One region of the Alteromonas sp. BL110 genome, then DNA from elsewhere that is predicted to be linked to it. Evidence: predicted binding sites of a transcription regulator. Region 1 holds the regulator's gene; the other holds the start of a gene.
The links. The regulator sigma-54, encoded in region 1, starts transcription at its own class of promoters, with help from an activator protein. The targets are predictions, from matches to a motif close to GTTGGCACGNNNNTNGNNT.
Positions count from the first base shown of each region.

Region 2: a site for sigma-54 is predicted at 12,406-12,424, ahead of D1814_RS13670 (PEP-CTERM sorting domain-containing protein). Genes of this name have one in related genera too.

Region 1 covers NZ_CP031967.1:904,603-919,941, reverse strand. Annotated here, with positions in the region: gene rapZ (RNase adapter RapZ) at 1-523, opposite strand, end outside; gene ptsN (PTS IIA-like nitrogen regulatory protein PtsN) at 609-1,052, opposite strand; gene hpf (ribosome hibernation promoting factor) at 1,066-1,353, opposite strand; gene D1814_RS03975 (RNA polymerase factor sigma-54) at 1,384-2,865, opposite strand; gene lptB (LPS export ABC transporter ATP-binding protein) at 2,939-3,664, opposite strand; gene lptA (lipopolysaccharide transport periplasmic protein LptA) at 3,667-4,212, opposite strand; gene lptC (LPS export ABC transporter periplasmic protein LptC) at 4,181-4,759, opposite strand; gene kdsC (3-deoxy-manno-octulosonate-8-phosphatase KdsC) at 4,756-5,304, opposite strand; gene D1814_RS03950 (KpsF/GutQ family sugar-phosphate isomerase) at 5,305-6,285, opposite strand; gene D1814_RS03945 (calcium/sodium antiporter) at 6,288-7,244, opposite strand; gene D1814_RS03940 (ATP-binding cassette domain-containing protein) at 8,093-8,893, shown strand; gene mlaE (lipid asymmetry maintenance ABC transporter permease subunit MlaE) at 8,890-9,666, shown strand; gene mlaD (outer membrane lipid asymmetry maintenance protein MlaD) at 9,676-10,149, shown strand; gene D1814_RS03925 (MlaC/ttg2D family ABC transporter substrate-binding protein) at 10,267-10,932, shown strand; gene D1814_RS03920 (STAS domain-containing protein) at 10,929-11,237, shown strand; gene D1814_RS03915 (BolA family protein) at 11,267-11,524, shown strand; gene murA (UDP-N-acetylglucosamine 1-carboxyvinyltransferase) at 11,537-12,799, shown strand; gene D1814_RS03905 (trypsin-like peptidase domain-containing protein) at 12,944-14,014, opposite strand; gene D1814_RS03900 (DegQ family serine endoprotease) at 14,322-15,339, opposite strand, start outside.
Region 2 covers NZ_CP031967.1:3,176,304-3,191,642, reverse strand. Annotated here, with positions in the region: gene D1814_RS13715 (alkaline phosphatase) at 1-1,216, opposite strand, end outside; gene D1814_RS13710 (chemotaxis protein CheV) at 1,451-2,410, opposite strand; gene D1814_RS13705 (isocitrate lyase) at 3,052-4,647, shown strand; gene D1814_RS13700 (LysR family transcriptional regulator) at 4,930-5,874, shown strand; gene D1814_RS13695 (malate synthase G) at 5,973-8,168, shown strand; gene D1814_RS13690 (patatin-like phospholipase family protein) at 8,541-9,425, shown strand; gene D1814_RS13685 (NAD-dependent epimerase) at 9,459-10,475, opposite strand; gene D1814_RS13680 (S1 family peptidase) at 10,489-11,283, opposite strand; gene D1814_RS13675 (PEP-CTERM/exosortase system-associated acyltransferase) at 11,481-12,317, shown strand; gene D1814_RS13670 (PEP-CTERM sorting domain-containing protein) at 12,473-13,366, shown strand; gene prsT (XrtA/PEP-CTERM system TPR-repeat protein PrsT) at 13,538-15,339, shown strand, end outside.

The sequences.
Region 1 (15,339 bases):
TAGGTATGCCGTGTTTAAAGCCAAATGACTCAAACACCAATACGAGGCGTGAGCTCTTTTTACCTAGAATACGTTCTCGGATCAGTTCGGCTAGTTGATGTATCGTCAGCTTATCTGTATCTAGGTATAAATCAGCACGTTCAGTAATAGGGGCAAGCAGCGCGGATTCTGCTTTAATGGCCTCTGATAGTGACTTATTTAACTTGGCTAAAGGGTGAAGACGGCGAGTTTCACTAAACCGCTTAACAAGCACATCGTCGCTCGCGTCAATGTACACTATGGTCATCGACCAAGAAGAAGGAAGGTAGTCTAGAATCTCTACCAGGTCGTCTGGATTTTTGGGAAGATTCCTAACATCAATACTTACCGCAACTTGGTCGTATTCATCAACAACAGTATGGGTGAGGGTGGGAAGCAAATTTACTGGGATATTATCAACACAGTAATAACCTAAGTCTTCTAATGCGCGAAGTGCGACAGACTTACCAGACCCCGAACGACCACTGATTATGATCAGCTTCACCTAAATTCTCCCTTATATTCTGGGTTTTATCACATACACGCTGTTGAATTGAGCGCTTATCTCGTGATGTATAAGCGCATATTATTTAACTTAATGCAGAAATAATCTCGTCGCTAGTTGTCGCACGACGTATTGTTTTAATTGTCTCTTTGTCGCTTAGCTTACCGGCAACGGTAGCCAATGTTTGAAGGTGTCCTTCGGTTTGCTCTTCAGGAACGAGCAGCGCAAAAAATATATCTACAGGCTTTTCATCTAGGGCATCAAAGTTGATAGCTGGTGTGCTAGTTACAACTATTGCTATTACCTTTTCAAGACCAGCGAGGCGACCGTGGGGGAGTGCAATGCCGTTGCCAATACCCGTGCTACCCATACGTTCTCGAGCCATTAAGCTATTTAAAACGGTTGCCTGGTCGATGTTATCGTTTTGCTTGGCAGCGATATCAGCGATGATCTCAAGAATTCGCTTTTTACTATTACACTGAACCGCACACTCGGTGCGGTCCAGACTTACGATGGCTTGTATATCCATGCTCAATTAACTACTAATGTTTTTTCAGTTTTTCCTTATGCTTGATTACCTGCCGGTCGAGTTTATCAACCATGCTGTCAATCGCCGCATACATGTCGGTATTTTCTGAGGATGCGAATACTTCAGCGCCACTTAAATGAACGGTCGCTTCGGCTTTTTGATTTAATTTTTCAACGTTCAGGATGACATGCACATTAGAAATGTGATCAAAGTGACGTTCAAGTTTGCTGAACTTCGTATCGACATAATTACGCAAAGAGTCGGTGATTTCGACATGATGACCAGTAAGGTTGATTTGCATATTTCGTCTTCCTTATATTGTTGAGCCCGTTTAAATAAGGCTCTTGCGTTGGTTCGACGGCGGGATCGATAACGATTCCCGGTATTTTGCTATTGTTCGCCGAGCGACTTTTATGCCTTGCTCAGCCAACAACGAAGCAATCTTGCTATCACTTAGCGGCTTACCAGGATTTTCCGCAGCCACTAACTTCTTGATCAATGCCCGAATCGCTGTAGATGAACATTCACCACCTGACTCGGTTGCAACGTGGCTTGAGAAAAAATACTTCAATTCGAAGATACCACGGGGCGTATGCATATACTTTTGCGTTGTCACACGCGAAATAGTCGATTCGTGCATATCTACCATTTCTGCGACATCATTAAGCACCATTGGTTTCATCATTTCCGGGCCGTGCTCAAAAAAACCCATTTGCTGCTGCACAATGCAATTTGCAACCTTCATTAAGGTATCGTTGCGAGATTCAAGACTCTTGATGAACCACTTAGCCTCTTGCATGTGTGAGCGGATGAATTGTGAATCGCTACTGTTCTTAGCACGGCGACTCATGGCTGCGTACTGTTGGTTTACGCTTAATTTAGGCAGGCTATCGGGGTTCAGCTCAACCACCCAACGGCCATTTTTCTTAGTTACTGAGACATCGGGAATAACGTACTCAGGCTCTTTAGTAACTAAAGCACTACCTGGGCGAGGATTCAAGGTTTGAAGTAAACGCATTGCTTCACGTAGCTGATCTTCTTTCAATCGGCTCTTACGCATTAGCGTGCGATAGTCTTTACTGCTTAGTAAGTCTGAATATTCCTCAATAAGCTGCTTCGCTTCAGTAAGCCAAGGTGTGTCCTCTGAAAATTGGCGCAATTGCACCATAAGACATTCTTGCGGCGTACGAGAACCTGATCCAATAGGGTCGAACATTTGAATGCGTTTAAGCACGCACTCTATTTCGTCCATCTCAATAGGCTCTTCTAAATCATCGTCGTTGACAGCTTCTAAGATATCGTCAAGGGTAACAGTTAAGTAACCTGATTCATCAATGGAATCAATGATTGCTGTGGCAATGGCGCGGTCGGTATCTGAAAAATGAGTGAGGCGCATTTGCCAAAGCAAATGCTCTTGAATATCTTCGGTAGTCTCACCTTGGAAAATCTGTTCATCATCATTAGATGGACCCGGTGCGGGTGCAGAAGAAGCGGAATAATACTCATCCCAAGTGCTGTCGATAGGTAGCTCATCGGGAAGATCATTCTTCTCTAGTGCATCACCAGCTTCAAGCGTATCGCTTGAGGCAGAAGCAGTCGCTTCAGCACCACTATCATCACTCTCGACATTGTTCTTTTCTACTGGCGGCTCGTCGTTACCTTCTTCCACCTCAAGTAGCGGATTAGAGTCGAGTGCTTCTTGAATCTCTTGTTGGAGATCAAGCGTAGAAAGCTGCAGAAGCTTGATGGCCTGCTGCAACTGAGGTGTCATTGTAAGTTGTTGGCTAAATTTTAGCTGTAAAGATGGTTTCATCTACGTCTTATTTAAATGCTCTAAATTGAATATACCAGAGCGAAACTGAAAAATGACAATTCGGTTACACTAACTATAGCCTGAATTGTTCGCCTAGGTATACATCCCTTACTTTCTGATTACTTAAAACCTGTTCTGCTGTTCCTTGCGCAATAAGCTCGCCATGACTCACAATGTACGCTTTTTCGCAAACATCCAATGTTTCGCGCACGTTATGGTCCGTGATAAGGATACCAATCCCCCTATCGCGAAGATGCTGTATTATCTTCTTTATATCATTAACTGATATTGGATCAACACCAGCAAATGGTTCGTCTAACAAAATAAATTGTGGTTTTGCTGCCAAAGCTCGAGCAATCTCTACGCGACGACGCTCTCCCCCCGACAAACTCATCCCCGTACTATTACGTATATGGTTGATATTAAATTCATCAAGTAGGGCATCTGCTTCTTCTTCTTGCTGTTGTGAATTTAAATCTTTACGGGTTTGCAATATGGCCATGATATTTTCATGTACCGTAAGCTTTCTAAAAATTGATGCCTCTTGCGGGAGGTAGCCTATACCGCGGCGTGCACGCTCATGCATAGGCTGGTGAGTAAGTTCATTATCATCAATTTCAATCTTACCTTTGTCTAAGTTGACCAAACCTACAATCATGTAAAAAGTAGTGGTCTTACCAGCGCCGTTGGGGCCAAGAAGACCTACAATTTGTCCAGTAGACACTGAAAGGCTTACATCGCGAACGACTTGTCGTGATTTATACGATTTAGCAAGGTTTTTAGCGCTCAAAGTTGCCATTGCTATTCATTGTCCTCGTTGTCATTCTTAGATGATGTCTTACGAATGGTGTCCGGGGTAAACACTGTGGTTACACGACCTTCACCATCTTTTCCGGCGCCACCAGTGGCAAGTAATTGTTCAGTGATCATATCGAATGTAATCTTATCACCTTGCACTTTGCTGGTATCTTGCTGTAGTTCAGCGTTGCCCGCCAAAGAAATAGTACGATTGACCACCTCATAACGAATTTCATTGGCTTTTGCTGATACTGGCGTGCCGTCTTCTAATGATTGAGAATAACTTGCAGGAGTCCCTCGGGCGATAAATATTTCGCGGCCGCTGCCATCTGTAGCTATAACCTCTACTTCATCAGCTTTGATTAGGAGTGAACCTTGAGTAATAAGTACATCTTCCTTGTACAGCGCAGTTTTATTTTTACCATCAATAAACTGAGTATTTGACCCTATCTTTATGGGTTGTGAAAAATCTTCTTCACTGGCTAGTACTGCACCGCTAGCGATGGCAAGTATAAGACTAGTTGCTAGGGGAATAAGTCGTTTGTACATGATCTAAAAGCTCGTATTCTTGTGTGCGTAAATTCGCGTTAAACCCATTACTTAAAATAAGGTATTGCGTACCCAGTATCTCAACGGGTTGATCAGATGTCATTTGTTTCGTGTCTAAATTTATCTGGATGTATTCTGTTGATAAACTTTTGACGAAATCATCGCTAGTTTGATTTTCAATAACAACGCTATTTTCAAGTTGAATTAACTCATTGTTATATAGTGTTCCTTCCTGCGCAGTAACAACCCAAGGCGAGGAGGCGCTTTCTGTATATAGGGTATACTTAGGTTGCTGGAATAAAACAAAGCCTAATTGGTCGTAGTGCTCCATCGACTCTGCAAAGACTTTGTGATTTAACTCACCGTCTTGGTTGTACAAGGTCGTAGTTAGGTTTTTTGCCTTGTATGCAGGCTTCAAGGCGTCATTTTCACTGCTACCTAATGTTTCGGGCTGCTCTTCCATCCACGTTGGGATGTACATTAGCATCGCTAAGATAAATAGCGCTGATATACTTAAACCTAAGCGATTGAAGCCAAACTGGCTCATACACTCGCTCCGAAAATGTCGTTTGCTACGTCTTTAGCTTGCAAAATGGTATCCGATATCTCTCGAACCGCTCCAAAACCTCCGGGAAGCGTAGTGATCCAGTTCGCTTGTTTTGCCACAAAAGGATGAGCATCGGCAACCGCAATTTTTACCGCTACATGCTGATACATACCTGTATCGGGCATGTCGTCTCCTACGGCGGCAACTTCGCTTGAGGTTAACCGAAGACTTTTCATTAAGTTGCCGAGCGCGTCTGCTTTGTTTTCTTCACCTTGTATAATGTGCGCTACGTTTAAAGCCTTCATTCTGTTTTCTACAATGGCTGAGCGTCGCCCTGTTATGACGGCAACGCTAACGCCATTACTCACTAACGCTTTTACGCCGTATCCGTCGCGAGTATGGAAGGCTTTTAGTTCTTCACCTTCGTTACCTAAGTAAATTCGGCCGTCTGAAAACACACCATCCACATCACACACCAGTAATTTAATGTGCGCCAGTTGTTCAAAAAGCGCTTGGTCTAAATCGGTATATAAAGTCGTCGTCATTTAGAGTACTCCCGCTTTCAAAAGCATATGCATATTGAAGGCTCCGACAGGGTTGCGCTTTTCATCGGTAACCATTAATGCGCTTATCTTATGGGTTTCCATTAGATTTAGGGCTTCTACAGCTAGCTGATCTGCTGTGGTTGTTTTGCCGCCTTTGGTCATTACATCTTCTACTGTGGCACTATGCACGTCTATACGGGCGTCCAGTATTCGGCGTAAATCGCCATCAGTAAATACACCTGTTAACGAGCCATCAGATGCGATAACACCAGTCATGCCTAGGCCTTTTTTGGAAATTTCCAAGAGTGCGTCAGCGACAGAAGCGTTTAAGCTCACGAGAGGGATATCTTGACCGCTGAGCATAATATCGTTCACTTTAAGCAGCAGTTTTCTACCCAAACTACCACCTGGGTGCGACAGGGCAAAATCATCTGAGGTAAAGCCTTTTTGGTCGAGCAGTGCTACCGCAAGGGCGTCGCCCATAACCAATGTGGCCGTTGTGCTTGATGTTGGGGCTAGACCCAACGAACACGCTTCTTTTTCTACGCTAATATCAAGCACTACATCTGCATGTTGCCCTAGTGAGCTATCAGCGCTATTGGTCATTGCCACTACTTGAATACCTAAGCGCTTAACCACGGGCAGCAAGTTAACTAACTCATTGGTTTCACCAGAATTGGAAATGGCTAATAGCACATCTCCTTTGCTCAGCATGCCCAAATCGCCGTGGTTGGCTTCACCTGGATGCATGAAAAAGGCAGGTGTTCCAGTGCTTGCAAGGGTAGCGGCAATTTTATTGCCGATATGTCCAGATTTTCCCATACCGCTAACGACCACTTTACCTTTGCATGAAAAAAGAATGTTACATGCGGTGATAAAATCATCATTTAAGCGCTCTGCAAGGTTGGCAATAGCCTGCGTTTCAATGTCGATAACGCGCTTTGCCGATTCGATATAGTGCATCTGAGTTTGTGTATTCATGATTATCCGAACAGCCAGTATTGGTAGCCGATAAAGCAAGCCAGAAGTATGAATCCATTGGTTCTCGATATAGTACGCTTTCCAATTAAATCGAAACTGAACAAGAACAACAGCAAGGTTAAACCAAGCATAACGTACATATCTCGGTTATAAACGTCTGGGTCTAGCAGACCTGGTGCAATTAAACCCGGCATACCGAGTACGGCTAGCAGGTTGAAAATATTAGAGCCAATAATATTACCAAGTGCTAAATCATCTTCACCTTTAAGCACTCCAGCTACACTTGCCGCTAATTCAGGAAGGCTCGTGCCAAACGCGATAATCGTTAATCCTATAACCAAATCAGAAATGCCCATGTACCTAGCAATTTCTACGGCCGAGTTTACAAGAAAGTGGGCACTTAAAGGTAATACAACAAGGCCGACACCAATCCAAATGAGTGCAGAGGTATTAGAAACCCCCTTAGGAATTTCATCTGCGGTTTCTGCCACAAGCGGATCCTCTTTATCTACTTGTAGCGATAACCAAGCCATCATTGCCAAAACAAAAATGAATAGGCCAAGTAAAATTATCCCTTCGTAAGACTTCAGCTCGCCATCGAACATAAAGCCAATAGCAATTAATGAGATAATCAGAAGGGCGGGGAGTTCACGTTTAAGTGTTGTAGATGAAACGAGAAGAGGCTTAACTAATGCGGTTACACCCAGTACCAGTGCGATATTAGTTATATTCGAGCCAAGCGCATTACCTACGGCTGTGTTCATATTGCCATTTGCAGAGGCAATAGCGGAAACCACAATTTCAGGTGCCGAAGAGCCCATAGCGACAATCGTTAACCCGATCATCATAGGAGAGATGCCGATGTTCTTTGCTAGTGCCGAAGCACCGTACACGAAACGGTCTGCACTCCAACTTAAGACAATCAGTCCAACTAGAAAAATGACAATGTTTAAAAGCACAACAACCTGTAATAGTTAGTATTTCGATAGATTGTCGCAAAAAGAGTGCCATTTGCCTATGCTCGCAACACTTTATTTTCATAAAATGAGACCGATTGCCGTAAATTTCCACTTATCACACTCATTACAGCAGTTCGAACATATTACTGGTAAGCGTTCAGTTTCAGTTAATAAACAGCACAATAGGATGGGAACTGGAACGACATATAAGTATTAGCCAAGGCACTGGCATCACTTCACCGTGAGATACAAATACCAGGCCGCGTAGATAATTGCCCACTCAGAAGGCGCTGGCAAGTTTCCTAGCAAAGCGTGGGAATGTAGGAATGGCTGTTCCCTTTCAAATTCCCAGAATGAAGCTAGGGAGCTTGCCAGACCTTCCCGAAGGGCGAGTTTAAAATGTCCGTACTCTTTGTTGTGTCACCTTAATGTAGAACCACTATACCTGCGGTAACACGCCGCGATTACGAACCTTTTAACTCTCGCTGAGTGGGTAATTATCTATGCGGTCTGGTATACAATTCGTCTTAATCGAACATAACTTGTAACTTTTTGACTTTGGCGACGGTCTTGAAAAAGCGTACAATGGCTCCAAATTACACGGCCCAGAAGTTGTGTCTACTGGACTATCCAGCCTGTAAACATAAAAACTACACTGCAGAGTAAACTTTTTTGAATTTGCGAGCTCTTAAAAGTAAACTGTTCAGTAAACTTTGTGAGCTATGTGTGCGAAGGCACAGATATTGAATATGCACATCACTCATATACTTTTAATATTTTCTAAATGGATTGATATCGCCGTTAAAAACGAACTCAATCCAGCGTCAGGGGTCGACATTTAAGTAATTATGGACCATTTAGTTGAAGTAGATAACCTAACCTTCAAACGCGCAGATCGCATCATTTATGATGGGATTTCCTTGAAGGTACCTAAAGGCAAAATTACTGCGGTAATGGGGCCAAGTGGAATAGGTAAAACCACGCTGCTGCGCCTTATTGGCGGGCAGTTAACGCCAGATGAAGGTGACGTAAAGTTCGACGGCGATTCAATTGTCTCTATGTCGAGAAAAACTCTTTACGAAACCCGCCGTAGAATGAGCATGCTTTTTCAAAGTGGGGCGCTATTCACTGACATGACCGTGTTCGACAATGTGGCGTTTCCACTTCGCGAGCATACTGATCTTTCTGAAGACTTGATAGCCACTATTGTCGCTTTAAAGCTACAGGCAGTAGGTTTGCGGGGCGCCGCGCAATTAATGCCGAGCGAATTGTCTGGTGGAATGGCGCGCAGGGCCGCGCTAGCTAGGGCAATAGCGCTAGACCCAGATTTAATCATGTACGATGAGCCCTTTGCTGGGCAGGATCCTATCTCTATGGGCGTGCTGGTAAAGCTTATTCGAGAACTCAATGATGCCCTTAGCTTAACTAGCATTGTCGTGACCCACGATGTAACGGAAGTGCTGACCATCGCTGACTATATTTACATTTTGGCAGATAAGCGCGTCATTGGTGAAGGTACAGCCCAGCAAATTAAAGAAAGCGAATCTGAATTGGTTCAGCAATTCTTAAAAGGTAAAGCAGATGGCCCAGTTCCATTTCATTACTCTGCGCCTGACTTGAAAGAAAGCTTTCTGGGGGCAGATAAATGAAGTTTCTCCAATCATTAGGCGCTAGAACGATAGGGAAAGTTACTGCGATTGGTCGCGCAGCACTGATGCTGTTTGGCGCACTCATCGCTGTTCCCCGAGTAAAGAACGTTCCACTGGTTATTAAACAGTTATACGTGGTAGGTGTGCAGTCGCTACTTATCATTATGGTGTCGGGGTTATTTATCGGCATGGTTATGGCGCTGCAAGGCTATACCATTTTAGTTGATTACGGTGCAGAAGGTAGTTTAGGACCAATGGTCGCGCTATCACTATTGCGTGAACTTGGCCCTGTGGTTACCGCGTTGCTTTTTGCTGGGCGTGCCGGGTCAGCCTTGACCGCTGAAATAGGCCTTATGAAAGCCACCGAGCAGTTAAGTAGTTTAGAAATGATGGCGGTAGACCCATTAAGGCGTATAGTCGCTCCTCGCTTTTGGGCGGGAATGCTAGCTATGCCTATGCTGGCCATCATCTTCAGTGCCATTGGTATTTTAGGTGGGCATTTAGTCGGCGTAGACTGGTTAGGTGTTGACGCAGGCAGTTACTGGTCAATTATGCAGTCGACGGTTGATTGGAACCAAGATGTTATAAACGGCGTAATAAAAAGCCTCGTTTTTGCCTTGGTTGTGACGTGGATTGCCATATTTAAAGGTTACGATTCTATTCCAACATCGGAAGGGATCAGCAAAGCGACTACCGAGACGGTGGTCTATTCATCATTAGCAGTATTAGGGCTGGACTTCGTGCTTACCGCCCTTATGTTTGGTATCGAGTAGGGGATTGGAATGAGTAAGTATAAAACGGAAGTAATGGTTGGTGTGTTTGTCATGCTTACGATAGGTGCTTTGTTGTTGTTGGCACTTAAAGTTGCAAACCAAACGGTCGCCACCGAAGGCGATACCTACACATTATACGCGAAGTTCGACAATATCGGCGGGTTAAAGCCTCGCTCTGCTGTGAAAGTGGGTGGCGTAACCGTAGGTCGTGTGTCATCTATTTCTCTAGACCAAGAAGATTTCACACCAGTAGTAGAGTTATCTATTTTGAATGAATACAACGGCTTCCCTGAAACAAGCTCGGTGTCTATTTTGACCTCAGGTTTATTAGGTGAGCAATACGTAGGCTTCCAGCCAGGGTTTTCTTTTGACGGGGTCGCCAACTTACAAGACGGTGATTACCTACAAGATACGAAGTCAGCTTTGGTGCTTGAAGACCTTATTGGGCAGTTCTTATTTAACCGCGGCAGTGACGAAGACTAATCGCTGCATAGCGACCAAGCGTATATAAAAAGTCGTTAATTAATTCCAGCGGCCTGATGAAACTAATTACGTCATTATCAGGTCTGCTTAAAAGAGTTTGAAGTTAGGAGAGTTATTTTGAAAAAGTTTTTCGTAGCAATTGGCATCTTTATGATGTCTGTAGCAGGAATGGCAAATGCGCAGGAAGTTAATGAACAAAACCCTTATGAGCTGGTTCAAGACGTAGCGAATCGAACGTTTGAACGTATTAAAGCAAATCAGGAAGCGATTAAAAACGACCCTGAAATGTTGCGTACTATCATGCAGGAAGAGCTTGTTCCGCACATTGATTATAAATTTGCAGCCTTTATGGTGTTAGGCAAGCACTTCAAATCTGTGCCTCAGGAAAAAATGGGTGAGTACATCAGCGTTTTCCGTCAATATCTAGTAACCACATACGCTGTGGCGATGGGGTATTATGACAATCAGGAAGTTATCTTTGAGCCTGAGTCATCGTTTGAAGACAAAAAATCAGTAACCGTACGCGCGGTGGTTCAGGACCCAAGCCGTCCTGAAATTAAAATTGCATTTAAAGTTCGCAAAGATAGCAAAACGAATGAGTGGAAAGCCTATGATATGGTTGCTGAAGGGATCAGTATGCTGAACAGTAAGCGCAGTGAGTTTGAATCAATTCTTCGTCAAGATGGCATTGATGCAGTTATTGCGCTAATGCGTGACAAGATTGGCAAGCCGGTAGAGCTAAAGCAAGGTGAGCCGATTGAAATCGAAGGAGAGGCTGAGTGAGCCTGTTCGAGGTAAATGACACGGGTAGAATAGTGGTTCACGGTCAGTTAGACCGCGAAACGCTGTCGAAAAATTTTTGGGAAAGTTTGAGCGGCAACCAACGTAGCACATTGGTTAGTAACAAAAAGTGCCAAGTCGATTTAGGCGATGTGGAGCGCGCGGACAGCGCGGGTTTAGCATGGTTGATTAATGCCGTTAGGGATGCAAAGCAAAATGGTGTTAGCATGACCCTTTATAAAATGCCCGAGAAGCTGCAAAAGCTTGCGAAAATTAGCGACGCGGACAGCTTTTTACCCGTAGAATAAACACCATTAAGCGAATTAAGAAGTAAGTTATGGAATTGTCTGAAATTGAAAAAATCTTGAAAGATGCGTTAGATCTTCACGAAGTCCACGTAAAGGGCGAAGGTTCGCATTTCAATATCATTGCAGTGAGCGATGCATTTAACGAAATGAGCCGCGTAAAGCGCCAGCAAGCAGTGTACGCGCCTTTAGCTGATAAAATTGCAGACGGCAGCATGCATGCAATTACCATCAAGACGTTTTCAGTAAAAGACTGGGAGCGCGAGCGCCAGTTTAACATTCCTCAATAATAGGCATCGCTCGTGGATAAACTTGTAATAAAAAAGAGCCCTGCACTTAACGGTACAGTGCGTATCTCTGGTGCAAAAAACGCGGCACTGCCGCTGTTGATGACCAGTCTACTTACCGATTCTTCTTGCCGTTATACTAATGTTCCTCGTCTTCGCGACATTAATACCACCACGGCGCTTTTGCGTGAACTTGGCGTAGAAGTGGCGCTTCCCGCGCCTAACGATATTGTTATCGATGCAAGTACACTTGAAAGTGTGACCGCGTCTTACGACTTAGTGCGTACCATGCGTGCTTCAATTTTGGTGTTAGGTCCATTGCTGGCTAAGCAGGGCAAAGCGAACGTGTCTTTGCCTGGTGGTTGTGCCATAGGTGCACGCCCGGTAAACCTTCATTTAACTGGCCTTGAAAAGATGGGCGCAAAGATTGAAGTAGACGAAGGTTATATTCGGGCTGAAGTTGATGGTCGCCTGAAAGGTGCGCGTATATTCATGGATATGGTAAGCGTGGGAGCCACTGAAAACTTACTAATGGCGGCAGCTTTGGCTGACGGCACGACTATTTTAGAAAACGCCGCACGTGAACCTGAAATCGTTGATTTAGCAAACTGTCTTATTCAGATGGGCGCGAAGATTAGCGGTGCGGGAAGTGATAAAATTACCATCGAAGGTGTGGAAACCTTAAATGGTTGTGATTATGCCGTACTGCCAGATCGCATTGAAACCGGCACTTTCTTGGTAGCGGCTGCCGTAACCGGCGGCAAAATTCGCTGTACCCATGCGGCGCCTGAAACGTTAGATGCTGTGCTAGATAAACTAGAGCAAGCTGGCGCAAAAATTACCGTAGGCGAAGACTGGATTGAGCTAGATATGGAAGGGCGTAAGCCACAGGCTGTGCGCGTAAAAACCGCACCACACCCAGCATTTCCTACTGATATGCAGGCTCAGTTTGTTACCCTAAACTGCGTTGCCGAAGGTACAGGCGTAATTACAGAAACCATTTTTGAAAATCGCTTTATGCATGTGCCAGAGTTACAACGTATGGGCGCAGAAATCGCACTTGAAGCTAACTCAGCCGTATCTAAGGGCAGTTCAAGCTTGAAAGGCGCGCCAGTAATGGCTACTGACCTTCGCGCCTCAGCAAGTTTAGTTATCGCTGGTCTTATCGCAGAAGGCGAGACTCACGTAAATCGTATTTACCATTTAGACCGTGGTTATGAATCGATAGAAGAGAAATTGGGTGGGCTAGGTGCCATCATCGAGCGAGTTAAAGAGTAATCTTTAAGCCTTGCACTACAAAAAAGCCGCATTGTCTAATGCGGCTTTTTTGTATATAAATCGCTACTTAGGTCGTTTTTCGCGAATGCTTCCTACAACAGCGATAGGAGCTAAAGGGCTAACTGGCACACGGTATTACTAAGGCTATTGCCCCGCTCTAAGTTCTCCGACAGTAGCTGTCAGCGTAATTGATTGCCCATCACGACTAAGTTCAATTTCAAGCTCAGTGCCAGGCTCTGTTTCAGCAATCATATCCAGCGTTTTAGATGCGCTTTCCAAACGCACACCATCAATAGCTACTATAATGTCACCAGGGCGAATACCCGCGATGTCTGCAGGGCTGCCTTTAGCAACCGCCTGTACATCAATGCCTGGCCGATTGCGGTTCTCTCCGCCTACAAAACCAAGTTGGCCGCGCACAACCCGTCCATTGCTGATGATTTCATCCATAACGCGCTTAGCCAGTTCATAAGGAACGGCGAAGTTAATTCCGTCTACATTGCGTGCGCGGTTGTTAGAATCTAGCACCTGGAAGTTGGCGTTGGTGATACCCAGTAAAATGCCGTTACTATCAACTAAAGCACCACCAGAGTTTCCTTGGTTTAAAACGGCATCGGTTTGAATAAAATCTACATAGTTTGACAGACCATTGCGACCGGCTCTACTTACAATGCCTTGGGTAATGGTTTGGCCCAAGTCAAAGGGGTTACCAATTGCCATCACCACGTCGCCCACATGGGTATCGGGTTCTGAAACCTGAGGGATAATATGTAGGTTGTCAGCCGTGACTTTCAATACAGCAAGGTCAGTGAGTGGGTCGGTACCTACAATTTGTGCTTCTAAAATACGACCGTCTTGCACGGCTACGTAAATGCTGTCAGCGTTAGCTACAACGTGGTGGCAGGTAAGTAAGTAGCCATTCTCTGTCATGATAACGCCAGAGCCCAAGTTGGTGCGTCCACGAGATTGATTTCGAAATAGACCTGAGCCGTTTTCAATGCTAACGCTGTATATGTTCACAACGGCAGGTGCGGACCGGCTCAACGCTGAAAAATAGCTTTCGCGACTGGCGCTAACAGATGGCTCATTAAAAAAGCCTTGGGCTAGCCCCTTACCTTGCCTGAGCTCAGGCAAAAAAATCAACAGCAAAGCCGCTACGGCAACGCCTAAGATGATAGATTTTAGTAAGAAGTTAAATATTGAGTGGCCAGTCACAAGTCACACTTATTGTTGTCTGTCGCACTTACTCCATACGTACCGTTATCGAGGTACTACTTCACAAATTAAAAGCGCAACAATCTGAATTTATCGTTATTAATGTAAAGGATATCACTTTATTCACTAAACTACCGTAATGAAAAGCAAATTTTGTGTAACTCGATACGTCAGATGATTTGACTAGAAAACAAGGTAGTGTTGATGTGGCTAAGCGAATAAACTAGCTCAATAAAAAAAACGGCGCTTATATAGCGCCGTTTAACATGTATTACTGCTTAACAATAGGTATGCTAAGCGCCGCGCTTTACTGTCTGATAACCAAGTAAAGAGTAGAGTTGCCGCGTTTTACATTCAGTGCGATAACGCCTTTTGCTTCATCTAGCGCGTTTCTGAATTCCGCAACCGTTGATGTGCGAACGCGGTTAACACCAATGATCACGTCTTCAGATTGAAGACCAATACGCGCAGCAGGTGCACCACGTTCAATCTCAGACACTACTACACCGGCGTTGCCTGCATTGTCGGTACCATTAGTCAAAGTGGCACCTTCAAGAGCTGGATGAATCTGAGCCGCGGTTACCGTGGTATCTGTAGCATCGTCTAATACCACGTCGACGTTCATTTTCTTACCTTTGCGCATAACGGTTAATTCAACTTCAGCACCTGCTCCCATACTCGCAATTTTTGCGCGCAGCTCTTGGAAGCTGTGAAGTTTGCGACCGTTAATAGCAGTGATGATGTCACCTGCTTGAAGACCACCTTTCTCGGCAGCAGAGTCAGGCTGTACTTCACTTACAAACGCACCGATATTTACCTCGGCGTTCATAGCTTCGGCAAGACCTGCGTCAATATCGCTACCTAAAATACCCAGTAGACCACGGCGCACTTCACCATATTCGGCAATTTGCTCGATAAGGCTTTTCATCATATTGGCAGGAATTGCAAAACCAATACCTACATTGCCACCATTAGGGCCAAAAATGGCGGTGTTGATACCAACCAGTTCACCGTGAAGGTTAACCAGTGCACCACCTGAGTTACCGCGGTTAATTGCGGCGTCAGTTTGGATAAAATCTTCGTAACCGCCAATATTTAAGCCAGAGCGACCTAGCGCGCTTACAATACCTGAGGTAACCGTTTGAGAAAGGCCGAATGGGTTACCAATAGCGACTACAAAGTCGCCCACGCGTAGACCGTCAGAATCGGCAAGTGGCAATGCTTTTAAATCATTGGGCTCAATCTTAAGTAGAGCGATATCACTTTGCTCGTCAGAACCCAGCTTTTTCGCTTTAAACTCGCGTCCGTCGGTTAATTTAACGGTG
Region 2 (15,339 bases), 2.2 Mb from region 1:
TTGTTTTCGAATCTAGGAAAGTTTTCACCGCCATAAAGCGCGTTTTATCATCTTGATTCGATACACTATTGAGCGTGGCTAGCTCTTCTTCACTTAACGATAAGCCAAGCTTTTGCGCCACATATTCGCCAGGGTTTTCTTCGTTAGCCATATCAAGAGCAATCGTCATCACCGAGGCTGAGATTGATTTTAAATGCTCAGGGCTCCAGCGATAATCGCCATTTGCGCCAATTGTTAAACCGCCGGTGCTATGGTCAGCAGTTAATACAACCAGTGTATCCGGGTTAGCTTTTACGTAATCGCGCAGATATTCCACAGTTAACGCCAGGTCATGCATTTCAGCCATAGCAGAGGCGATATCGTTAGCGTGGCCTGCCCAATCTACTTGACTTGCTTCAACTAAAAGGAAGAAACCATTGTCATTTTCTAATTGCTTGATAGCATGTTGAGTTAAGTACTCTAGACGGTTTTTGCGCTTATCATCAAGTACCGCAGGCAGCGCTACGGGAGCGAAAAGACCTAGCACATTACTTCCGGCTGGTATTGAAGCCAAGCGATTATATGAGTCAGCATATTCGTAGCCCGCATCGATAAACTGCGCCAAAATATCTCTATCTTCCCGTTCAAAGTAAGAGGTACCACCGCCTAACATTACGTCTGCAACAAACTCGCCGTTTGCGCGCACGTCAAAGAAATCCTCAGCAATTTTATTGTAGTTCTTGCGGCTTTCATTATGAGCAATGTATGAGGCTGGTGTGGCATGAACAATTTGAGATGTAACGGCCAAACCAGTACGCATACCTTTATTTTTGGCATGGTACATAACCGAGTTTACCGGCTGCTTATTAACATCCACGCCTATTGCACCGTTGTATGACTTCACACCGGTAGCAAGCGCAGTGGCGGCAGCTGCTGAATCCGTAACATAACCCGATACGCGAGCAGGATAAGTCGACGCGTTGCCCACCAAAATGTCGTCAAACACAACCGACTCTATTTGTGGTGTTGACGGGTCATCTACATAGTTGCGATAGGCGGTAGTGTAGGCAGGCCCCATACCATCGGCAACAACCATAATGATATTTTTCGGCACACCTTTAATTTGGCTGCTGTTTACGTTTGCTGACTCTGTCTTTGATTCAGTGATACCACAGCTCGCAAGAACAGCAATAGACGCACAACTTAGCAATGATGTGCGAACAAATTGTTTAATCATTTAAACTTCCCTGAGTAAGTAAAGATACCTGCTGACGTTATTAGCCGCAGTTACTGCAAAATCGATATTATCGCGAATGATTCTTTGGTGATCATAAAGGTATTAGCAAAGCGATAAGAGGTAATAGTGTAAATCAGGCGGACAATATGCTCAAAGCTTTTGGATAAAATAAGCTCGCTATGAGGTGACCGCATGTTCACCAATGCAAATTAGGCATTTTTAAGGAAGGAAAGTCTATTTGTTTTGCGCAGCGAGGTATTCACGCATGCGCTGCTGGGCCACGTCTACAAGCATATCGGGTTGGAACTTTGAGATAAATCTATTACACCCCACTTTTTCTACCATAGCATCGTTGAAGCTCCCACTTAATGAGGTGTTTAGCGCTATGAACAGGTCGCTCATACGCGGGTCGTTACGCACCTCCGAGGTAAGCCGATAACCGTCCATTTCCGGCATCTCTGCATCAGTAAACATAAGCAAGATTTCGTCGGTAGGGTTCTTCCCTTCATCAGCCCACTGTTTAAGTAAAGCCAGCGCCTCTGCGCCATTCTTTCGCTCAATAATGCTGATACCTAGCTGCTCTAAAGTGTCTTTTATTTGTTTTCTTGCCGTGCTGGAATCATCAACAATCAACACTTTCTTACCTAAAAAGTGATTGACGATACCTTGATCTAACACTTCCTCGGAAATGGAAGTATCGTAATCAATGATTTCCGCTAGCACTTTTTCGACATCAATTATCTCAACCAGCTCTTGTTTACCCTCAACATTCACCTGAGTTATGGCGGTTAGATAGTTAGATTTACCAATCCCGCTAGGGGGCGGCTGTATAGTCCCCCAAGATGTATTTACGATGTTTTTAACTTCGCCGATAATAAAGCCCTGCACACTTCTATTGTATTCAGTGATAATTACGTTTTTCGCTGTCGCTTCAGTGGCTGCACCGCGCATTTTTATTGCCTGACGCAAGTCTATAATTGGAATAGAACTGCCGCGGTAGTTCATTACGCCTTTAAGATTATTATGAGAGCCGGGCATTATGTTAAGCTTGGGTACGTTGATAACCTCTTTAATTTTAAAGACGTTCATGGCAAAAACATGACGTGTTCCAAGCTGAAACATCAAAAGCTCAAGTCTGTTTTCACCTACAAGCTTGGTTCTCTGATCAACCGACGATAGTACACTGTTATTCATAACACCCACTTTTTTTGTTTCAGAATCAACAATCTAAAGCCAACTTGATACCGTCATATTGATTCAATAGGCTGCGATGGCGTATCGCTAAAGTTACCCTGCCCGTTATTACAAAGCTATTACCCTTTTAGCTAATAGACAGTTGAAAAAACCAGCATAATTAATGCGTTATCAGCAAGACATTCTTTGCAACGACCACACATCTTGTGAGCTCTTATTCACTAGCATTAGTGCCTCCCCATGCTCGCTCATTCAAATACTCTAATGCGCGCTGAGCTTCACCGAAATATGCTCGAAAGGTACCGCTATTAACAAAAGGTAGCTTAAATATAGTAAACAACCTCAAATATGCCTCTTCTAGTTAATTATGCGCTCCGTTTTTTTAAGGCCTTTTAGCCATAGACGGCTAAGTTCGTTCTCCTCTCATTATCGAAGCTTCAAATCAGCCTTTCCTAACTTGACAGAAAATATAGCGCCTCAATGCACCCAATAAACATTCACGAAATAAATGACCGCAATGCAAAATATATATTTCTATTATTTCAATTCCAGCACTAGGATGAAATGGAATCAACGGGAACGCCCTACAGCGTAAACACAAACAACGTAAAGTATTTTAATTATAGTCGGGAGAGACGCTCATGTCGCAATATCAACAAGACATTGATAACTTCGCCACATTAAAGGCAGCACAAAATGGAAATTGGGAAGGTATCAACCCAGAATTCGCTGCACGCATGAAGGTTCAAAACCGTTTTAAAACTGGTTTAGACATTGCTCGCTATACAGCAAGCATCATGCGCAAAGACATGGCTGAATATGACGCAGATTCGTCTCAGTACACACAGTCTTTAGGCTGCTGGCACGGCTTTGTAGGCCAACAAAAAATGCTTTCTGTGAAAAAGCATCAAGGCACAACTAACAAAAGCTACCTTTACCTTTCAGGCTGGATGGTAGCAGCACTTCGCTCTGAATTCGGTCCTCTTCCAGACCAATCAATGCACGAGAAAACGTCAGTGTCTGCACTTATCGAAGAGCTTTATACTTTCCTTCGCCAAGCTGACGCACGTGAATTGGGTGACCTTTTCCATAAACTAGACGACGCGAAGAAAAATGGCGGTGACGTCGCTGCAATCCAAGCAGAAATTGACAACTACGAGACTCATGTAGTTCCAATTATCGCTGACATCGACGCTGGCTTCGGTAACGAAGAAGCAACGTACCTACTTGCAAAGCAAATGATTGAAGCGGGTGCATGCTGTATTCAAATTGAAAACCAAGTATCTGATGCGAAGCAATGTGGTCACCAAGACGGTAAAGTAACCGTGCCACACGAAGACTTCCTGGCTAAGATCAACGCAGTACGTTATGCATTCCTTGAGCTAGGTGTTGATGAAGGTGTAATTGTGGCGCGTACCGACTCGCTAGGAGCTGGACTTACTCAAAAGATCCCTGTATCTACTTCAGAAGGCGACCTAGCTGCTCAGTACAATGCATTCCTTAAAACAACTGAAGTTGCAGGCGCAGACGACCTAACTGAAGGTGACCTAGTTCTTAAACAAGGTGGTAAACTTGTTAAGCCTGAGCGCTTACCAAACGGCCTGTTCCGCTTTAAAGACAACACCGGTTTCGACCGTGTAGTACTTGACTGTGTAACGTCACTTAAACACGGTGCTGACTTGCTTTGGATTGAGACTGAAAAGCCTCACGTTGGCCAAATTGCTGAAATGGTTAACGCTATTCGCGAACAAGTACCAAATGCTAAGCTGGTTTATAACAATTCTCCATCGTTCAACTGGACGCTTAACTTCCGTCAGCAAGTATTTGACGCGTGGATAGAAGCAGGTAAAGACGTGTCTGGCTATGACCGCGCGAAACTTATGTCTGCTGACTACGACGACAGCGAACTTGCAGCAGAAGCTGATAAGAAGATCAAGAGCTTCCAAGCTGATGCAGCACGTGAAGCGGGTATCTTCCACCACCTTATCACGCTACCGACTTACCACACTGCGGCGCTGTCTACTGACAATCTTGCAAAAGGTTACTTCGGTGAAGAAGGCATGCTTGCTTATGTACGCGGTGTTCAGCGTCAAGAAATTCGCCAGGGTCTAGCGTGTGTTAAGCACCAAGCGATGGCAGGTTCTGATCTAGGTGATACGCACAAAGAGTACTTCTCTGGCGAAGGTGCACTTAAAGCGTCTGGTGAAGATAACACCATGAATCAGTTCGACGTATAACGCGAATAGGCAATAAGTTAAACGGAAAGCATCCCAACCTTTCCTACAGGGCACCTTCGGGTGTCCTTTTTTGTGCACGCCATTCATTTTATTTATGTCTTTTACAAATAATAAAAGAAGCTATATTTTTATCAGGCCCATAGGTAAACCATATAACATCTTATTTTCAATGAGTTACAGGTATAACTAAAAAAGATTTAAGACTAAACGCTTATCTGACAATCAAATAAAAAAGCTTTATAATAGGTGTGTTTAATTAGGTTTAATAAGAGCATTAGAATAATGAATATAGCGAAGGTCGACCTCAATTTATTAGTTTATTTAGATGTGCTGCTGCGCGAAGGGAGTGTAACGAAAGCTGCAAACCAGCTCAGTATTACTCAGCCAGCAATGAGTAACGGTCTAAAGCGTCTTCGCGATCTGTTTAAAGACCCGCTTTTAGTGCGCACCAGTGATGGAATGACTCCGACAAAGCGCGCCCTTGAGCTGCAACCTATTATTCGCGATGTACTTAGTCGATTAGAAAGCTCTATACAACCAGAAACAGATTTCGACCCGTTAACCAGTGACCGAACCTTTCGCATTATGACCAGTGATTATGCAGAAAGTACTCTATTGCTCGAATTGGTTGGAAGACTGGCAGACCTCGCGCCCAATATTACCCTTGATCTTATTACGCCAAGTGACGTGACGTTTCACGACGTAGAGCAAGGTAAAGTAGATATGGCGATTAACCGCTTCGATGAACTACCTTTGTCGTTTCACCAAAAAGTTATTTGGTATGACACCTTTAGCTGCGTAATGAGCGCAGACCACCCGCTAGTGGAAAAATGCAACCTTGAAGGCTACTTGAATGCTCAGCATATCTGGGTGAGTAAAACAGGCTTTGGTGTTGGCGTTGGTATTGACCCGAATGAAGTTCAAAAGTTGGGATGGGTGGATGCTGAACTGACCAAGATAGGAAAACAGCGTGCTATTCGTGTTTTTACTCGCCATTATCATGCAGCACTTCAAATTGCGAAAAAGCAGAAGCTTATTGCCACTTTGCCAAGCAAAGCTGCCCGTTTATTTAAGCATGACCCAGATGTAGTGATTAAAGAGCCACCTTTTGACATACCACCTATTGCGCTAAAAATGGCGTGGAGTGCTCTACTTCACCATGATGCCGGTCATATTTGGTTACGCCGATTGATCAGCGATGTGGCTAGCGAAATGAACGCCGGCTAAACATTCACAAAATATATGGCAAAAATACAAACCATAAATTAAAAAACTATCTCTATACACACTACACTGGGCTAACAGACAAATGTATAGAGGTAGTTATGCAAGGATATATTACTAGAGGCCGACTACAGGTTGCCGCACAACTCGATAAATTTATCAACGAACAAGCGCTTCCTGACACAGGCGTAGATCAAGACACCTTCTGGCAAGGTGCAGAAACCCTCTTTGAAAAATTTATTCCGCAAAATCGTGCGTTACTAGAAAAGCGTGAACAGCTTCAGCACGCTATAGACGACTACCACAAAGCCGGTAACCCCGTGAACGGAAATGAATATACCGACTTTCTAAAAAGTATTGGTTACCTTGTTGAGCAACCATCACAAGTAATTACGCAAACACAAAATGTTGATGCTGAAATTGCAACAATGGCTGGACCGCAGCTAGTTGTACCAATCAATAACGCTCGCTATGCGCTTAATGCAGTAAACGCGCGTTGGGGAAGCCTGTACGACGCATTATACGGCACTGACGTTATTAACAATGACGGTGGCGCAGAACCTGGTAAAAGCTACAACCCTGTGCGCGGAGCCAAAGTAGTTGCGAAAGCGAAAGACTACTTAGATAGCATGATTCCGCTAGCGAAGGGCAGTCATGCTGACGTCACAAAATACAAAATCGAATCAGGCAAACTGGCAATTACCCTTACTGATGGCGATGAAACTACACTTGCGAATACCGAACAGTGGCAGGGATATCAAGGTGACATTAGCGCGCCGTCAAGCCTGCTATTTGCCCACAACGGTCTGCATTTTGAAATTCAACTAGACCCGACTCACCCTATTGGCGAGAGCGATGCTGCAAACGTTAAAGACGTACTTGTTGAAGCCGCCCTGACTACCATTATGGACTGCGAAGATTCCGTTGCCGCTGTTGATGCCGAAGACAAGACCTTAGTTTACAGCAACTGGTTAGGTTTGATGAAAGGCACCCTAAGCATCGAAATGACAAAAGGCGGCAAGCAGATTGTTCGCGCTATGCATGGCGATAGAAGCTACCAGCCATCTAAGCACGCTCCTAAAGATGAACAAAAAGATGGTGAGCTTGTACTTTCTGGTCGAAGCCTTATGTTCGTTAGAAACGTAGGTCATCTTATGACCAACAATGCCATGCTCTTCGACGGCGAAGAAGTGCCAGAGGGGATCATGGATGGCTTAGTCACTTCTCTTATTGCTAAGCACGATCTTTTGGGTAATAGCAAATTTAGAAACAGCCGTGAAGGCAGCATTTATATTGTTAAACCTAAAATGCATGGACCAGAAGAAGTTGCATTCTCTAACGCATTATTTGGTGCTATCGAAACGATAATCGATGTTCCTACCAACACCCTTAAAATGGGTATTATGGATGAAGAGCGCCGCACGAGCATTAACCTTCAAGCGTGTATTGCTGAAGCCACTTCACGGGTTGTGTTCATCAACACGGGGTTCTTAGACAGAACCGGTGATGAAATTCATACCTCGATGCTTGCCGGACCTTTTGCAGAAAAAGCTACGCTTAAGTCGATGGATTGGATTAAGGCTTATGAAACTGCAAACGTGGCGGTAGGCCTTCGTTGCGGTCTATCTGGCAAAGCACAAATCGGTAAAGGCATGTGGCCAATACCTGATGAAATGCAAAATATGATGACCGCTAAAATAGGGCATCCAAAGGCGGGGGCTAATACTGCGTGGGTCCCCTCTCCTACTGCAGCGACACTACATGCGCTTCATTACCATGATGTGAATGTGTTCGACGTTCAGAAGTCACTAGATGAAAACTTTGATGGCCTTGCTGACATACTTACCATTCCATTGTTAGAAGACGCCTCTACGCTGACTCGCGAAAGCATTAAGCGCGAAATCGACAACAACGTTCAAGGAATTTTGGGCTACGTAGTACGCTGGGTTCACCAAGGTGTAGGCTGTTCTAAGGTTCCCGACATCAATAATGTAGGGTTGATGGAAGACCGCGCGACCTTGCGTATTTCATCGCAGCACATCGCGAACTGGCTAGAGCACGGCATTGTAAGTGTTGATCAGGTCAAAGAGTCTCTAGCACGTATGGCAGTGTTGGTAGATGAGCAAAATGCGGGCGACCCTGAATATATCCCAATGGCGCCTGATTTAGACAGCTCGATCGGCTTTTTAGCTGCAAGCGATCTTATCTTTAAAGGTAAAGAACAGCCTAGCGGTTACACAGAACCTTTGTTGCACGCCCGTCGACGTGAGATGAAAGCGAAGCTTGCTGCGAGATAATATTTAAAAGTATCTAAATGGATAGAAACTAAGGTTTATACTCGATACGACAAAGTACCTAAGAAGCACAATCGCACGTAAATAAGGCTCACTCTATTAACTTAGCAGTGAGCCTTTTTTATGTATCGTTCGCATAACGCTCTATAGTTTGCGGGCTATCAAGCGACAGTCGAACTCACTGATAAAATTACCGAATATTCAATTGTGTAGCGATATAGCAACACCTTAGACTAAAGATATCACTCTTCTGACCCCTCATATTTTGCCGATACTGCACCAGTAAACTACGCTTTTACTATGAGGCTATGCGTTTCGTTTTACAGCTCAACTTAAAACCTTTTGCGCGAGGCCTCTTTAATTTGGAGTATGCTCATGCAGATAGCCTCAGCGGCGATACCGAATAAACTTTTACAGGCGAACGTGACACAAATAGTTCCTATCTTTTCAGGTGGAGGTACGCGCTTGAGCGCCCATATCGGCATCATAAAAGCGCTGAACGATATGAATATTGACTTCGATACCTTAGTGGGTGTATCAGGCGGCTCAATTATCGCATCACTTTATGCCAAAGGTTACACAGTAGAACAAATGCGAGAACTCGCGCTGGTTACTGATTTTAAACAATTCACAGAGTTTTCACTGGTAAGACTGCTTCGGGAAGGTGGTCTTTCATCGGGGGACGTGTTTCAGCAATGGATTGACGAACAGTTAGAAGGCGCATCGTTTGTAGACCTCCCCCTTGACCTGCATATACTCGCTACCGACGTGAACGGCGGCGGGCCAGTTCTATTCAATAAACAAACTTCCCCTGATATGAAAGTATCAGAAGCAGTGCGGTACTCTATGTCGATTCCGCTTATCTTTTCATTTAAGCCCTTTAAAGAGCACTTGTTAGTAGACGGAGCGATATTGTCAGAAGATGCACTGTTTGAAGACTGGCGAGGTGATGGCACGCCATCGGTATGCTTTAGGCTACAAAGCACCAATCAAAAACGCAGGGCCATTAAGAAGAATTTACTTCAATTGCCTCAGTACGTCAGCATGCTTATTCGTACATTTATGACTGCAATATCTAGGGAATACGTTAATGCCAAGTATTGGCATAATACGGTAGTGGTGAATACCGGAGAGGTTTCCGCGGTGGACTTTTCGCTTTCACCTGAAATTAAAAACACACTTTTTGAACAGGGTTATTCTACCACAAAAGAGTTTTTGCCCAAAAAGTGTGCGGGATTTATGAGAAACAGTGCAATTTAACTGCTTTGTAGATAACGCTTAACGCTCTAGTTCTTACACCTTGTAAAAGTCGCGATACCAATCAACAAACGCTTTTACGCCGGTTTCAACATTGGTAGACGGTTGGTAACCGGTATCTTCGACTAGTGACGACACGTCGGCATAGGTATCAGGCACATCGCCTGGCTGAATAGGAAGCAGCTCTTTTTTCGCTTCAATACCCAACGCACTTTCCAAAGTTTCAATAAACTTCAAAAGGTGGACAGGCGTTTGCGCACCAATGTTGTACACCTTATAAGGAGCCTTACTGGTACTGGGATCTGGATTGCCGCCGTCCCAACTTCCATTAGGTTTCGCCACATTATCCAGCGAGCGTATTACGCCCTCAACGATATCATCAATATAGGTAAAATCACGACGATGGTTACCGTAGTTGTATACCTGAATCGTTTTCCCTTCCAAAATAGCTTTTGTGAACTTAAATAGCGCCATGTCAGGACGCCCCCAAGGGCCATAAACAGTGAAAAAGCGCAGCCCTGTAGTAGGCAAGTTATACAGATGGCTATAAGTGTGAGCCATTAGCTCATTCGCTTTTTTAGAAGCGGCATACAAGCTAACTTGGTGATCAACGTTATGCTGTTCTGAAAACGGCATAGTTTCGTTCGCACCGTAAACTGAGCTAGATGACGCATACACCAAATGCTCAACTTTATTATGGCGACACCCTTCCAAAATATTCACAAAACCAACAATATTCGAGTCGACGTAAGCATTAGGGTTTTCAAGAGAATAACGCACGCCTGCTTGCGCCGCTAGATGCACTACCCTGTCGAAATCATGCTCTTCAAAAAGCGATGCCATTTTATCGCGCTCTTCAACGCCCATTTCTGTGAATGAGAACAGTTCTGAAGCAGATGATGATTTAATTTCATCTAAGCGGGCGTGCTTTAAATTTACATCGTAATAATCGTTAATGTTGTCAATCCCGACAACTTGGTCACCACGATTGATAAGGTATTGAGATACAGCTGCGCCAATAAAACCAGCTGCTCCGGTGACTAAGATTTTCATTTATTGTTCCTGTTTATTTACTTTCCATTTTTGATAAAGCACGTTTCAATAAGGCATTAACATACTTAACAGGTATCGCATAAGATATACCAGAGGGATTCGATAAAGCACTTTCTTTGCCGTCTTTAACATACACTTTATTAACGACAGCAATAATCTCGCCAGTTTCGATATTAATAACTGGGCTCCCTGAATTACCTGGAAAAGCAGTAACATCTAATTGATAGATAAGACTCGGTTTTTGTAGCCTATCAAGCTGAACGCTTGAGAGTACCCTTGTATCGCTGGCAGGCATAAAGTCAGGGGTAATTGTCGCAATAATCCCCTTGTGAACAGCTGGAAATAAGCCTAAAGCACCACCTAAAGGATAACCGAATATTGCAACATCTGTCCCAGGTAGTTCCAGTGCTTCTTTGGCTAGCGCGAGAGGCTCCAACTTATTTTTAACCACGAAAAGCGCCAGGTCATGCTCAATATCTATTTCTAAAAGCTTAATCTTTTGAAAAGAGAAACCATCCGAAGACGGAAGCATCGCTACATAATATTCAACTATTGTAGGATCCAACTCTTGCCCCACAACATGGTAATTTGTGACTACATAGTTTCCGTTGTGTATTACAAAACCGGTTCCCTTTATAGAAGGAGCCTTGCTTTTTATAGGGCTGTAAAGCGCAATGGCAACAGTAGATTTTGTAGCCCGTTTAGTAAGTGTTACGAGATCTTCTGCAACCGCTGATGTCGCAAAAAAGAAAAACGATAAAAGCAAGGTAACAAAACTTGTTGTTTTAAAGCTATTTTTTGTAAACATATAGACGTATATTGTTAAAAAGAATAGTCGTTAGCAAGAGAATTTGGTTAATTATAAAGCGCTAACAGTATGATAAAAATAATACGTTCATGAACGTATTTTTACAAACTATACTTACTTATAGCCAAACAAAACATAAAAACATTATTGCCAAGTAAGCAACAATGCCCGTAGTCTCTGAGACAGGTAGAAAGCGTATGCAAAAAGGAAAGTTGGTACAGAAGGTACAAAACATTTTTGGTGCCAATAGTCGGGTCACTAAAGCACTCAAAGGATATCAAAAACTACAAGAAGTTAAGGAAATTTCTCATCATTTTTCTTCTTATCTTGAAACAAAAATAGCGGATACCGCAGCGCTTAAAAATGAATCTTATAAAATGCGCTATCAAGTTTATTGTAACGAAGAAGGATTCGAGCCCCCTAACGAATTGAAAATCGAAAAAGATGAGTTCGATGACTATTCAGTTTGCTGTTTAATTGAACATATACAAACCGAGAGGTTTGCAGGTACTGTTCGAGTAGTAAGACCGAAAAAAGACAATCAACTTCTTCCGATTGAAAAATTTTGTAGTAGCTCTATAGCAAATAGTAATTTGAGTCCAAGCAATTTCCCTCGGCACCAAATATGCGAAATATCACGTTTAGCTGTGCCAAACGAATTTCGTAGAAGAAGCATGGATAAATTCGATGGTGCCGCCATAGGTGCAATAAACCCTGTTAGTTACTCTGAAACTGAATTACGGTGCTTTCCATTTATCGCTATCGGATTATACCTTGCTGCTGCCGCAGTGTCGATAAACTCTGATGTGAAACACGCTTATGTTATGATGGAACCGAGGCTTGCTCGGTCTATGAGGTTTATTGGTATTCGGTTTGAACAGATAGGCCCTATAGTCGATTATCACGGAAAAAGAGCGGCTTACCACATCACACCCGAGATGCTGCATAAAAACCTTCCAAAGGGGTTCACGATAATGTATCGGCATATCAAGCATACACTTAAGAACCAACAAGCTATGCATTTAAAAAAATAATCGAGGTAGTTGGTAATTTTTTATGTCAGCTTTGTTTACACTGTAAAAATAACGCAAAATAAAATACCCTGCAATCAAAGACTTAAATCGTGGCACACAAAGTGCTTATATTGGATTGACGATTTATTCCGCTGCATACATAACGGAGAGCAGAGATGAAAAAGTTACTTTTAGCAACAGCAACAGCTGCAGGTTTAGCGCTTAGTGGACAAGCAGCTGCAACACCATTTTTTTTAGATCTTACTGATGACTCAGTTGTTAACCCGCGCGGTTCAATTGACACTCTAGAACTGGCATACGACTCAGTAACAGAAGTTAATACTGCGACTGGTGCACTGGTATCTCGCGGTGGTTTGGGCCTTATCGGTTATACGTTCAATGGCACAAACGCTGGATTTGATAATTTAGAAGCGCTAGTACTTAACGATGAAGGTAACTTTACTAACACCTTTACTTATGACCCTAGCCCAAATAACATCGGGCAAGACGGAAGTGGTTACCCGACTATTATAGGCACAGCGCTTACGTTCGACTTTGAATTGGACGGGTTTCTTAACGCAGACGGCGACACTGTAACGTATACTGGTGGTGTTCTAGATATCTATTCATACCAGTACAGCTATGATTTTAGTACACCGGAAGACGTTACTATCCTTGGAAACGAAGAACTGTTAATTGAAAGTGAGTTTGTTTCTAGTTCTATCAATCCTGGTGAACAGATAATCGAATCACTAATTACAGAAGTGAGCTTAACTCCAGCTGGCCAAGAAGTATTTTATTTTCAAAACTCTGCTGGTCAGTATGTCTCTTTCCAAGAGTACATTAATGCAACACTTACTGACATATTAGTATACGCTTCGCAAACAGTGACTGTAGGCGACCTTGCAAATAACATTGCGAACCCGATAGACTCTGACGGTCCAACGGTTCTTGTAAGCGATGATCACTCAATTGCTGTTAAATTCCAAGTTCCTGAGCCTTCAACAGTTGCAGTTCTAGGTCTTGGTTTAATCGGCATGTTTGGTTTCTCTAGACGTAATAAGAAATAATTACTGTCCTAGACACGTTTTGTGTTGCAAGAAGCTGCCCAATATGGGCAGCTTTTTTTATGTTCTAGATTCGACAAGCGCAGTTAATTGTCGTCACAAAAAGCCTTCGAACAACTTGTAAATTCTCTGGAATACGTTACCTTAGCAAGGTTAAGCAATAAGGAAGCTAATGTGAAATATTATTCTAAGTTCACTGTTGTATCGTTGTTTTGTGTATTAGCCGCATGTACAAATAACTCGCCTGAAGAATTAATGGCTGACGCCGCAGACCTGCTAGATAAAGGGCAATTGCAGGAAGCATCGGTAACGCTCAAAAACGTTATCAAAAATAACCCTGGGCTATTGGAAGCCAGAGAAATGCTAGGGTTCGCATACCTCTATCAGGGGCTATACCTTGCGGCTCAGAAAGAATTTGAACGCTCAGAAAGTAAGTTAAGCGACGAAGGAACAGTTGCACTGTCAGAAGCATATTTGTGGCTTGAAGAGTATGAAAGTATTGGAGACTTAGAGGCTTCAACTGAGGGCAGTTTAAAAGATACATTGAAACTATATAAAGCTATTGCCTTATATCGTTCCAGCAGTCTCTCAAAAGCCACCATTGCTTTCCGCGAAGTAACTTTATCTTCAAACGTTGATATTGCCGCGATAGCAAAGGCCTATTTATTGATCATTAATGACGACGCTCAACCTGCTTTAAAAGAATTGCATAGGGTAAATGAAGCGGTAAATCTATCTCCCATTGCGCTTCAATTGAAATTCACGCTGGAAACCTTCTCAAATGATTGGCCAGAAGCGGTAAGTACTGCAAAGCGATGGTTAGATTTAAGACCAGCCGATTATAAAATAAAAACACAACTTGCCACTGCACTAGTAAATGCGGGAAAATTTAAAGACGCCGAGCTTTACGTTAAACAACTATTGCAGTTGAGCCCTGAACAACCCTACTTCAATCAGTTAAATGGCACAATTTTGATTTCTCGAAAGGATTTCAAAGGTGCAACGCTCTACCTAGACAAAGCAATTAAAAATGGGCGTTCTAATCAAGTAACAAGACTTTTGGCGGCAGTTGCGCACTATCAACTCGAAAACTATGAGCAAGCTTATCAGAACCTTTCGACAATTATTGATTCTTTACCTAAAGACCATTATGCGAAGAGGCTCTATACAAGCATTCAGTTAAGACTGGGGTATACACAGGACGGTATCAACACTATTAATAGTATACCTGAGCTTGGCCAAGAAGATTTGCTCTATATTGTAGAAACATCGAGGCTATTAGTTCAAAAAAATGAATTAAGCGAAGCAAAACGACTAGTAGATAAAATAGACGCTTCCAAAATAGAAGACGGTGAAATGCTCCGTAATATTGGGTTGTTAAAACTTTTCACTGGAGAAAGCGGCATACCCGAATTAGAAAGAAATCTAGATAACTCGTCTGACGATATAAACAGCATCTACCTTTTATTGATTGCTTATATTGAAAATAATGAGTATGAAAAAGCCTATGAATTAGTCGAAACACGTTTTGCAGGTAAACAAAATATTATAGGCCGGTTAACCGCAAAAGGTTTTGTACAGCGCTCCGCAGGTGATATGAATGCCGCTCAAGAGACTTATTCGCAACTCAGAGAACTAAAGCCCGAAAACTTTGATGCGATGCTTTTTTTTATTGAGCAGTCAATAAGAGAGAAAGACTTTGAAAACGCTGCATCAAAGCTTTCAGATGCACTTGAAGTTTATCCGCTCAGCACAAGGTTATTGATGCGTTCATTTCAAGTACATCAGCGTATCGGGGACCTATCACCGTCAATTTCCCAGTTAGAGTCTGCCCAATCACAATCAGAAGACCCCCAATACGCGCTACTCTATGCAGCCGCACTACTTCTTGATGAACAGTATAAGTTAACCGTCGACTTTCTTAGAAAAAATGAGATATCGCTTGAAAACGTGCCAAAATATTGGATGCTTTTAGG